Regions from separate parts of the Allobosea sp. NPDC003192 genome, predicted to be linked through region 2. Evidence: predicted binding sites of a transcription regulator. Region 2 holds the regulator's gene; the other holds the start of a gene.

Region 1 (5,652 bases), on a different contig from region 2:
GGTGTGCTCGAGGAAGCGCCCGACGATCGACTTGACGCGGATATTGTCGGAGAGCCCCGGCACGCCGGGCCGCAGGCAGCAGATGCCGCGCACGACGAAGTCGATCTGCACGCCGGCCTGGCTGGCGTCGTAGAGCGCATCGATGATCTCGGGATCGACCAGCGAGTTGCACTTGCCCCAGATCGCGCCCTTGCGGCCGGCCTTCACATGGGCGACCTCCTCGGCGATGTCGTCGAGCAGGCGCTTCTTCAGATTGACCGGCGAGACGGCCATGCGCTCCAGCTCGGCCGGCTCGGCATAGCCAGTGATGAAATTGAAGATGCGCGCGACATCCTGCGCCATCACCGGATCGGCGGTGAAGAAGGAGACATCGGTGTAGATGCGTGCCGTGATCGGGTGGTAGTTGCCGGTGGCGATGTGGCAGTAGGTCACAAACTGCCCGGCCTCGCGGCGCACCACCATCGAGAGCTTGGCATGGGTCTTGAGCTCGATGAAACCATAGACGACCTGGACGCCGGCGCGCTCCAGATCCTTGGCCCAGCGGATGTTCGCCTCTTCGTCGAAGCGCGCCTTGAGCTCGACCAGCGCGGTCACCGACTTGCCGGCCTCGGCCGCTTCAGCCAGCGCCTGGACGATCGGCGAGTTCGAGGACGTCCGGTAGAGCGTCTGCTTGATCGCGACGACGTTGGGATCGCGTGCCGCCTGCTGCAGGAACTGCACCACGACATCGAAGCTCTCATAGGGGTGGTGGACGATCAGGTCCTTCTGGCGGATGGCGGCGAAGCAGTCGCCGCCATGCTCGCGGATGCGCTCCGGAAAACGGGCGTTGTAGGGCTTGAACTTCAGGTCCGGCCGGTCGACGCCGACGAGCTGGGAGAGCTCGTTCAGGCCGATCATGCCGTCGACGACCACGATCTCGTCAGGGTCGACCTTGAGCTCGCGGATGATCAGGTCGCGCAGATGCGCGGGCATGTCGGCATGGAGCTCGAGGCGGATCACGACGCCGCGGCGGCGCTGCTTCAGCATGGTCTCGAAGACGCGGACCAGGTCCTCAGCTTCCTCCTCGATGTCGAGATCGGAGTCTCGGATGATGCGGAAGGAGCCGGTGCCCTTGACCTCGTAACCGGGGAAGAGCTTGCCGATGAACAGCGCGACCAGGTCCTCCAGCATGATGAAGCGCTGGACGCCCTCGCGGGCGAGGTCGGGCAGTTCGATGAAGCGGTCCATCTTCACCGGCACGCGGATCAGCGCGTCGAGCGCTCGCCCATCGCTGACGCGCTCCAGCGCCAGCGCGATGGTGAAGCCGAGATTGGGGATGAACGGGAACGGGTGGGCCGGGTCGATCGCCAGCGGCGTCAGCACCGGGAAGACATAGTGCAGGAAGCGGTCTTCCAGCCAGATCCGGTCCTGCGCGCCGATATCGGCCGGGCGCAGCAGCACGATCCGGTTCGCCTCGAGGTCCTGCTTCAGCTCGGTCCAGCGGATCTGCTGGTCGCGGGTCAGGGCGGAAACCGCCTCGCCCAGGGCCGCGAGCTGCTCGGCCGGGCTGAGGCCATCCTGGCTCGGCGTCACCACACCCGCCTTGAGCTGCTCGCGCAGGCCGGAGACGCGAACCATGAAGAACTCGTCGAGATTGTTCGCCGAGATCGAGAGGAAGCGCAGCTGCTCGAGCAGCGGATGGTTGCGGTTGGAGGCCTCCTCCATCACCCGCCGGTTGAACTGCAGCCAGGACAGCTCCCGGTTCATGAAGCGCTTGGGCGACTGCCTGAGCTCCTCGTCGAGATGAAGAACCGTATCCGTCGCCACCAAGGCCGCAGCCTTCGGGGCCGGCGCTTCCGCCACATCCTGGGTCATTCGCTTTGCTCTCGCTGTCGACGCCGCTCGTGCCACTGCCGGTCCTGTAGCTGTGCTGTGTGTCGTTTTGCTTGCAGCCGCAGTTGCTGCCTTCGCCTTGAAGCCACCGTAGCGTGACGCTTCGATGACAGGCGAGGCCAAACGTCACATTTCATCAACGCATACGACGCTTGCGCCAGCCCCGCTGCTGCTGTTTGGTCGGCATGCGAATCCCGCATGCCTTCAGAACGTAAGTCCAGAGAGCGAACTTGTCAGAGCAGCAGCACGCCGACGATCACGGCGACATCGTCTACCCCTCAGCCATACCCTTCGTTCTGGCGCATCTGGCCTGCTTCGGTGCGCTCTGGAGCGGCGTCAGCGCGACCTCGCTCTGGCTAGCCTTCGGCCTCTACTGGCTGCGCATGTTCGCAGTGACCGGCGGCTATCACCGCTATTTCTCGCACCGGACCTACAAGACCAGCCGGGCCGGCCAGTTCGTCCTCGCCCTCCTCGCCCAGTCGACGGCGCAGAAGAGCGTGATCTGGTGGGCCTCGAAGCACCGGCACCATCACCGCTTCTCCGACACCGAGCACGATGTCCATTCGCCGGTGCTGACCTCGTTCTTCTACTCCCATGTCGGCTGGATCTTCAGCAACGGCCATGACCGCTGCGACACCTCGACCGTCACCGACCTGACGCGCTTTCCCGAGCTCGCCTTCCTGCATCGGTTCGAATTGCTGCCGGCCTTCGCGCTCGCGCTGATCTGCTTTGCCATCGACGGCTGGAGCGGGCTGTTCGTCGGCTTCTTCTGGTCGACGGTCGCGGTCTACCACGGCACCTTCTGCATCAACTCGCTGGCGCATGTGCATGGCGACAAGGACTATGTCACCGGCGACGAGAGCCGGAACAACTGGTGGCTGGCGATCATCACCATGGGCGAAGGCTGGCACAACAACCACCACGCCTATCAGTACAGCGTCCGCCAGGGGTTTCGCTGGTGGCAGTGGGATCCGACCTATTACCTGATCCTCGGCCTGTCGAAGCTGCGCCTGGTCTGGGACCTGAGGGCGCCGCCGCAGGCCGTCATCGAGCGCTCGCAGGCGCTGCCGCCGCGCGTGATCGAGCGTTCGGCCGAGCGGCTCGCGGCTTCCGTGCCGGTCGAGCGCATCGTCCAGGCCTTCCGCGACGCCTATGCCAATGCGCCCGGCCTGCCGGAGCTGCATCTGCCCGAGCTGCACCTGCCGACGCTGACGCTGCCCGAATTCCGCGAAGCCCTGGCCGCAATGCAGGCCCGCGCCGGCGAGCGCCTGCACGCCGTCCAGGCGCAAGCGCAGGACGCGATCGCCCATTGGCACATGCCGAGCCGCGAGGAACTGAGCGAGAAGGCCGCGGCGATGTTCGTCAAGACGCCCTCGCTCGACGCGATCGCCGCTCGCGCGCACGAGCTGCTGATCGAGACGGTCCATGCCCGCCTGACCGGCACGGCCGCTGCAGCCAAGGCCTAAGACCTCACTCCTCCGGGAAGAGCGAGGCGACGACCTCGGTGGCCATGGCGCGGGTGACGCGCCGGCCACGCTCCAGCGAGAGCTTGTCGATGGCGTCGACGAGGTCGCGCGCCGCGGCGAAGGAGCGCTCCATCCTGAGCGCCAGCGCCTCGATCGTGCCGGTGTCGACGATGAGCTGGCGGTCGACGAAGAGCTTGACCAGGAGCGCCCGCAGCAGTGCATCGTCCGGCGGCGCGATCTCGGCCTGCGGCGCCAGGCGCAGACGCGAGAGCAGGTCCGGCACCTTCAGGCCCCATTGGCCCGGCTCGGTCCGCGCGGTCAGCAGCACCGAGGCGCCGCGCGCCTTGGTGGCGTTGAGCAGATGGAACAAGGCTGGCTCGTCGAGCGGGGCGCGGTCGCAATCCTCGATCACCAGCGCGCCGCCGGACGCCAGATGTGGCACCTTGGCTTCGTCCAGCTCGGCGGCGGGCAGCGTCCAGGCATGGGCACGCGCCGCCCAGATCGCGGCGAGATGGGTCTTGCCTGCCCCTTCCGGCCCGACCAGGCGCAGCCAGGAGGCCGGCCAGCCCGGCCAGCTCTCGATCAGCCCATAGGCCTGCTCGTTCGAGGGGCCGACGAGGAAATCCTCGACCCCGTGGCGACTGTCGACCGGCAGATCGAAGGCAAGCTGGCGCGGCTTCACCGGCGGCTCACGGCTCGGCATGAAGCTTCGGGGCCTGGCCGGTGCGGCCACGATAATAGGGGCTGGCGAGGTATTGCCGCAGCACGAAGCGGGCGAGCACGCCGATGATCGCCGCCAGCGGCACGGCGAGCAGCAGGCCGACGAAGCCGAAGAGCGAGCCGAAGGCGAGCAGCGCGAACATCAGCCAGACCGGATGCACGCCGATGGAGTCGCCGACGAGCTTGGGCTGCAGGATGTTGCCCTCGATGAACTGGCCGGTGGCGAAGACGGCGAGCGTCAACAGCGGCATCGTCCAGTCCGGCCAGAACTGCACGGTGGCGACGCCGACCGAGAGCACGAGCCCGGTCAGCGAGCCGACATAGGGAATGAAGGAGAGGAAGCCGCTGATGATGCCGATCAGCGCGCCGAAATTGACGCCGACCAGCGACAGCCCGATCGCATAGAACGTCCCGAGCAGCAGGCAGACCAGCGCCTGGCCGCGCAGGAAGCCGGCGATGGCGACGTCCATCTCGTGCAGCAGGCCGCGGATCGTGTCGCGATGATCGAGCGGCAGCCAGCTGTCGACCGTCGCGACCATGCGGTCCCAGTCGGCGAGCAGGTAGAAGGCGATGACGGGCGTCAGCACCAGGAGCGAGAACACGCCGATGATCGCGGTGCCGCCGGACCAGAGCGAGCCCAGCAGCTTGCCGACCCAGCTCGTTGCTTCGCCGACGAGGTTGCCGAGCGAGCTCTGGGCATCCTGCGCCAGCTTGGCGCCGCCGAAGCGCTCGATCAGCGGCGCACCGCGTTCCATGATCAGCGCCTGCAACTTGGCGGCGTCGCCCGGCAGGCGCGCCACCAGCCCGGCGAGCTGCTGGCTGAGCAGCGGGGCGAGCAACACCAGCCCGGCGATGAAGATGAGCAGGAACAGGCAGAGGATCGCGATCGTCGCGGTCAGTCGGCTGAGGCCCCAGCGCTCCAGCCGGTCGGCCAGCGGATCGAGCAGATAGGCCAGCGCCAGCGCCGCGATGAAAGGCAGCAGCACGTCCCGGAACAGCATCAACGCGAGCACGAGGACGGCAAGGGCGAGCAGCCAGAAGAGCAGTTGACGCTGAAGACTCATGCACTCGCCTCTAGAGCCGGGTGTCCGGCGTCCTGATTATGGTGATCCGCCCCGGGCCATCCAAGGTGGCGGCTCAGCTCGCCATATGCCGCAGCCAGAGGGCGAGGTAGGCGCCCATGGAGGCGAGCGTCAAGGTCGCGACGACGATCTGCACCGCCGGCATCACAGCGCCGGCATCGATCTCGAAGGATTTCGAGCCGAGCACCAGCGCCGCAAAGACGAGCTGGGCCGCCGTGTTGAGCTTGCTGACGACGATCGGCGCGATCGTCACCGGCTTTTCCATCACCCATGACAGGATCACCGCCGTGACGATCATCAGGTCGCGCGAGACGACGACGATCACCAGCCAGACCGGAATGATACCGACGATGGCGAGCGTGATGTAGATCGAGACGATCAGCGCCTTATCGGCGAGCGGGTCGAGATAGGCGCCGAGCTCGCTCTTCATGTCGAAGCGCTTGGCGATAAAACCGTCGATCGCGTCGGAGACGCCGGCCGCGACGAACAGGAAGAAGGCCTCGTCCCAGCGG
Region 2 (5,652 bases):
GGCTTCCGTTTTGCGGCGGACGCTGCCGGTATCGGATTCCGCCATGATCTCTCCCTATGCCTCGCCGGCACGCTGGCGGGGCATGACGAAGACAGGTGCAACTCCATGACCGAAGCCGGAGCCTGGACCGACGAACGCGTCGAACTGCTCAAGAAGCTCTGGAATGACGGCCTGAGCGCGAGCCAGATCGCGGCGGAACTCGGCAATGTCACGCGCAACGCCGTCATCGGGAAGGTTCATCGGCTCGGCCTGTCCGGCCGGGCCAAGAGCCCGGGCTCGGCGACGCCGCGTCCGCGCAAGCCTGCCGCCCGTCCGCCGAGCCATCCGGCTGGCCATCAGAGCGGCGGCGCCGGGCTGACCCGCGGCAATACCGCCCTCGCCCCACAGTTCTCGCCCGAGATCGAAGCGGAGGCGCAGGTCGAGCGCGCGCCGGCGCCGTCCGAAGACGTGGTGGTGCCGTTTTCCGAGCGGGTCACGATCATGGACCTGCGCGAATACATGTGCCGCTGGCCGATGGGCGATCCGACTTCGCCGGAATTCCGCTTTTGCGGCGGCCGCAGCGCGACCGGCCTGCCCTATTGCGCCTATCACGCCCGCATCGCCTACCAGCCGGCAGCGGATCGCCGCCGCGACCGCAGCAAGGTCGCCCGCGCCTGACGACAGGCACTCGCGAAACGTTTACGGAAGCCGGCCTGTGGGCCGGCTTTTTCATGACCAGGGCTGGCAGGAGGACGTGATGGCTACGATCGCGATCTATCTCGGCGCGGCCTTGGCCGAGATCGCCGGCTGCTTTGCCTTCTGGGCCTGGCTGAAGCTCGACAAGCCGGTCTGGTGGCTGCTGCCAGGCCTCGTCTTTCTCGCAACCTTCGCCTGGCTGCTGACGCTGGTCGACAGCCCCGCCGCCGGGCGCGCCTTCGCCGCCTATGGCGGCGTCTACATCGTGGCGTCTCTGGCCTGGATGGCGCTGGTCGAGAAGGTCGCGCCCGACCGTTACGACCTGGCCGGCGCGGCGCTCTGCCTTGCCGGCGCGGCTGTCGTCATCGCCGCACCGCGCTGACGAACGCGATCAACCCCGCGCAAACGTCTCGTCGAAGGCGTAGCCGGCGCCGCGCACCGTACGCAGCGGATCCTTGGCGTTGGCCGGGGTGATCGCCTTGCGCAGGCGCCCGACATGGACGTCGACGGTGCGCTCGTCGATATAGACGTCGCGGCCCCAGACGGCGTCGAGCAGCTGCGCCCGCGAATAGACCCGGCCCGGCGCCTGCATCAGGAATTCGAGCAGGCGGAACTCGGTCGGGCCGAGATGCAGTTCGGCACCAGCCCGGCGGACGCGCCGCGTCGTGCGGTCGAGCTCGAGATCGCCGGCCGCGAGCAGGCCGGCGACATGGCCGGGCTTGGCGCGGCGCAGCAGCGCCTGGATGCGGGCGATCAGCTCGGGCAGCGAGAACGGCTTGACGACATAATCATCAGCGCCGGTAGCGAGGCCGCGCACGCGCTCGGTCTCCTCGCCGCGGGCAGTCAGCATGATGATCGGCACGCGCTCGGTGTCGCGGCGGGTGCGCAGGCGCCGGCAGAGCTCGATGCCGGAGAGGCCGGGCAGCATCCAGTCGAGCAGGACGAGGTCCGGCGTATGGTCGCGCAGATGCAGTTCGGCGTCGTCGCCGCGCGCCACGCTGTCGACCTCGAAGCCCTCGGCCTCGAGATTGTAGCGCAGGAGCAGGGTGAGCGGCTCCTCGTCCTCGACGATCAGGATGCGTGCGGGCATGTCAGGGTCCGTTCAAGCCCCGCCGGTTCAGCCATTGGCCGCCGGCAGGTCGACGAGGATGTTGGTGGTGTCGAGCTTCGGCCGGCTCTCGTCGATCGACTGGCCGGTAACGAGATAGTGGATGGTCTCGGCGATGTTGGTGGTGTGGTCGCCGATGCGCTCGACGTTCTTGGCGCAGAACAGGAGATGCGTGCAGAAGGTGATGTTGCGCGGGTCCTCCATCATGTAGGTGAGGAGCTCGCGGAACAGCGAGGTATAGAGCGCGTCGATCTCATCGTCGCGGCGCCAGACCTCCATCGCCTTCTGCTCGTTGCTCGCAGCGTAGGCGTCGAGCACGTCCTTGAGCTGGGCCTGGACCAGGCGGCTCATATGCTCGAGCCCGACCACGGCGCGATGTGGCGGCGAGAACTGGCCAGAGATCGCGACGGCGCGCTTGGCGATGTTCTTGGCGAGATCGCCGACGCGCTCGATATCGGCCGCGATGCGGATCGCCGAGATCAGCTCGCGTAGGTCGTTGGCGAGCGGCTGGCGCCGGGCAATGGTCAGCACCGCCTTCTCCTCGACATCGCGCTGGAGATTGTCGAGGCGCTGGTCGGCGCTGATGATCTTCTGGGCGAGCGCGGTGTCGCGGCGCACCAGCGCGACCGTCGAGTCGCCGAGCATGCGCTCGGACATGCCGCCCATCTCGGCGAGGCTGCGGCGCAGGCCCTCGAGATCGGCATCATAGGAGCGGACGATATGGTCGGACATCGGGGCGTATCCTTCGGGGCTGCCGACGATTTCAGGATGTCAGCCGAAACGGCCGGTGACGTAGTCCTGCGTCTGCTTCTTGTGCGGGTTCATGAAGATGGTGTTGGTGGCGTCGAATTCGATCACCTCACCGAGATACATGAAGGCGGTGTACTGCGAGATGCGCGCCGCCTGCTGCATGTTGTGGGTGACGATGACGATGGTGAAGTCGCTCTTCAGCTGCTCGAGCAGGTCCTCGATCTTGCCGGTCGAGATCGGGTCGAGCGCCGAGGTCGGCTCGTCGAACAGGATGACCTCGGGCTTCTGGGCGATGGTGCGGGCGATGCACAGGCGCTGCTGCTGGCCGCCGGACAGGCCCATGCCGGAGCTCCTCAGCTTGTCCTTGACCTCGTCCCAGAGGGCGGCGCGGCGCAGTGCGCCCTCGACGCGATCGTCGAGCTCCGACTTCGGCGGCTTCTCATAGAGGCGGATGCCGAAGGCGACGTTGTCGTAGATCGACATCGGGAACGGCGTCGGCTTCTGGAAGACCATGCCGATGCGCGAGCGCAGTTCGTTCACGTCGACATTGTTGGAGATGATGTTGCGGCCGTCGAGCAGGATCTCGCCGGTGGCGCGCTGCTCGGGATAGAGCGAATAGATGCGGTTGAAGATGCGCAGCAGGGTCGACTTACCGCAGCCGGACGGGCCGATCAGCGCCGTGACGTGGCGGTCGCGGAAATCGAGATTGATGTTCTTCAGCGCCTTGTGCTCGCCGTAGTAGAAATCGAGGTTCTTGACGGCGATGCGGACGGGAGCCTCGGCGTCCAGCGACTGCGGGCTCAGTTCCAGGGTCGAGAGCATCTGCATGGTCCTTCCGATCGGACGCTGTTCACTTGCCGCCGCGCACGATGCGCCGGGCGATGATGGAAAGCACGAGGATTGAGACGGTGATGATCAACGACCCCGCCCAGGCGAGCTGCTGCCAGTTCTCGTAAGGGGCCGAGGCGAACTGGTAGATCGTCACCGGCAGGTTGGAGACGCCGCCGACCAGGTTCGGCGAGAACCAGAAATTGTTGTTGAGCGCGGTGAAGATCAGCGGTGCGGTCTCGCCGGCGATGCGGGCGAGCGCCAGCAGGATGCCGGTGACCATGCCGGACTTCGCGGCACGCCAGGTCACCGAGGTGATGACGACGGAGGGCGGGGCGCCGAGCGCGGCACCCGCCTCGCGCAGCGAACCCGGAACGAGGCGCAGCATGTCCTCGGTGGTGCGCACGATCACCGGGATCGCGATGATGCCGAGCGCGACGCCGCCGGCCCAGCCGGAATAGCCGCGGAAGGGCTCGACCATGATCACGTAGACGAACAGGCCGATCAGGATCGAGGGCGCCGAGAGCAGGATGTCGTTGATGAAGCGGATCAGGTCGGCGAGCTTCGAGGCCTTGCCGTACTCGGCGAGATAGGTGCCGGCGAGCACGCCGATCGGGGTCGCCACGACGATGCCGAGCAGGGTCAGCACGATCGAGCCGACGATGGCATTGGCGAGGCCGCCGCCCTCGGTGCCAGGTCCGGGCGTGATCTGGGTGAAGGTCGAGGCGGAGAGCCCGCCCAGCCCCTTCACGATCAGCATGCCGAGGATCCAGAACAGCACGACGATCGCGATCAGGGTGAAGCTCGTCGCGATGATCTTCATCATCCGGTCGGCGGTGCGGCGGGCGGGTCGCACGCGGCCCCATTCGACATGCGGGGCGGCCGTGGTCTTGGCAGATGTCGCCATGGTCATGGGTCCAGCTCCGCTCAGTAGCGCTTCACCCGCGCCACCAGAAGGCGCGCGATGACGAGGACGACGAAGGTGACGAAGAACAGGATGCAGCCGAGCGCGATCAGCGCGTTGAGCTGCAGGCCGAGCGCCTCGTTGAACTCGTTGGCGATGCGCGAGGCGATGGTCGAGCCCGGGTCCATGACCGAGGCCGAGAGTCGGTTGGCGTTGCCGACGACGAAGGTGACCGCCATGGTCTCGCCGAGCGCGCGGCCGAGGCCGAGCATGATCGCGCCGATGATCGAAACGCCGGCCTGCGGCACCAGGACATGGCGCACGACTTCCCATGTCGTGGCCCCAATTCCATAAGCGCTCTCACGCAGCACCGACGGAATCTGGTCAAGCATGTCGCGGGTGATCGAGGCGATGAAGGGGATGATCATGAAGGCCAGGATGATCCCGGCGGTCAGGATGCCCAGGCCCGAGGGCGAGCGCGAATAGAGGATGGTGCCGACGATCGGCATGCCCTCGACGATGTTCGAGAGCGGGATCTGGACATAGGCGGCGAACAGCGGCGCGAAGACGAACAGCCCCCACATGCCATAGATGATCGACGGCACGGCGGCGAGCAGTTCGATCGCGGTCGAGACCGGCTGCTTGAACCAGGGCGGGGCGAGCTGCGTCAGGAAGACGGCGATCCCCAGCGAGAGCGGGACGCCGACGACGAGCGCGATCAGCGCGGTCGACAGGGTGCCGACGATGGCGGGCCAGGCGCCGTACTGCTCGTTCTGGGTGTCCCAGACGCTCGAGGTCAGAAAGCCGAAGCCGAACTCGCGGAAGGCCGGCCAGCCGCCGATGACCATCGAGACCATGATGCCAGCGAGCAGCACCAGCACGAACAGCGCCGCCAGGAAGCTGGCATTGCGGAAGATGAGATCGAAGGTCCCCATCGGGGTCTTGCGCGGCGGCGCGCTCGACGCGGCGAACTGATCGGTCACGGCAGCCATCCGTGGTTACTCCGGTCTCGAAAGGCGACTATCGGGGCGAAACGATATTCTGGTCGTCGCGGAAGCGGGGGCCGTGGCCGGCCCCCGCCCGGTATTCTCGTGCGGGAGCGATCAGAAGATCGGCTTGCCCGCCGGATCGGTGACGCCCTTCCAGGCGTTGCGGACCTGATCCTTGACGTTGGCCGGCAGCGGCACGTAGTCGAGGTCGAGGGCGAGCTGGTCGCCGCTCTTATAGGCCCAGTCGACGAACTTCAGCGCGGCCTGCACCTCTTCCGGCTTCTCGGGCTTGGCGTGCACGAGCAGGAAGGTGGCGGAGGTGATCGGCCAGGCCTGGGCGCCCTTCTGGTTGTTCAGCGAGATGCCAAAGCCGGGAGCCTCGTTCCAGTTGGCGTTGG

What was found. Region 2 encodes PhoB, which activates phosphate uptake and scavenging genes when phosphate is short. Its sites were predicted from a motif close to TGTCATNNANCTGTCAT; they were not measured.
Region 1: a site for PhoB is predicted at 1,968-1,984, ahead of ACQKLX_RS11910 (RNA degradosome polyphosphate kinase). Genes of this name have one in related genera too.

What each region holds. Positions count from the first base shown of each region.
Region 1 is NZ_JBNNPK010000007.1:110,742-116,393, reverse strand. It holds gene ACQKLX_RS11910 (RNA degradosome polyphosphate kinase) at 1-1,854, opposite strand, end outside; gene ACQKLX_RS11905 (acyl-CoA desaturase) at 2,103-3,338, shown strand; gene ACQKLX_RS11900 (P-loop NTPase family protein) at 3,343-4,041, opposite strand; gene ACQKLX_RS11895 (AI-2E family transporter) at 4,028-5,122, opposite strand; gene ACQKLX_RS11890 (CDP-alcohol phosphatidyltransferase family protein) at 5,196-5,652, opposite strand, start outside.
Region 2 is NZ_JBNNPK010000015.1:145,913-151,564, reverse strand. It holds gene ACQKLX_RS20160 (GcrA family cell cycle regulator) at 106-657, shown strand; gene ACQKLX_RS20155 (YnfA family protein) at 737-1,057, shown strand; gene phoB (phosphate regulon transcriptional regulator PhoB) at 1,067-1,765, opposite strand; gene phoU (phosphate signaling complex protein PhoU) at 1,793-2,515, opposite strand; gene pstB (phosphate ABC transporter ATP-binding protein PstB) at 2,555-3,361, opposite strand; gene pstA (phosphate ABC transporter permease PstA) at 3,384-4,274, opposite strand; gene pstC (phosphate ABC transporter permease subunit PstC) at 4,289-5,257, opposite strand; gene pstS (phosphate ABC transporter substrate-binding protein PstS) at 5,369-5,652, opposite strand, start outside.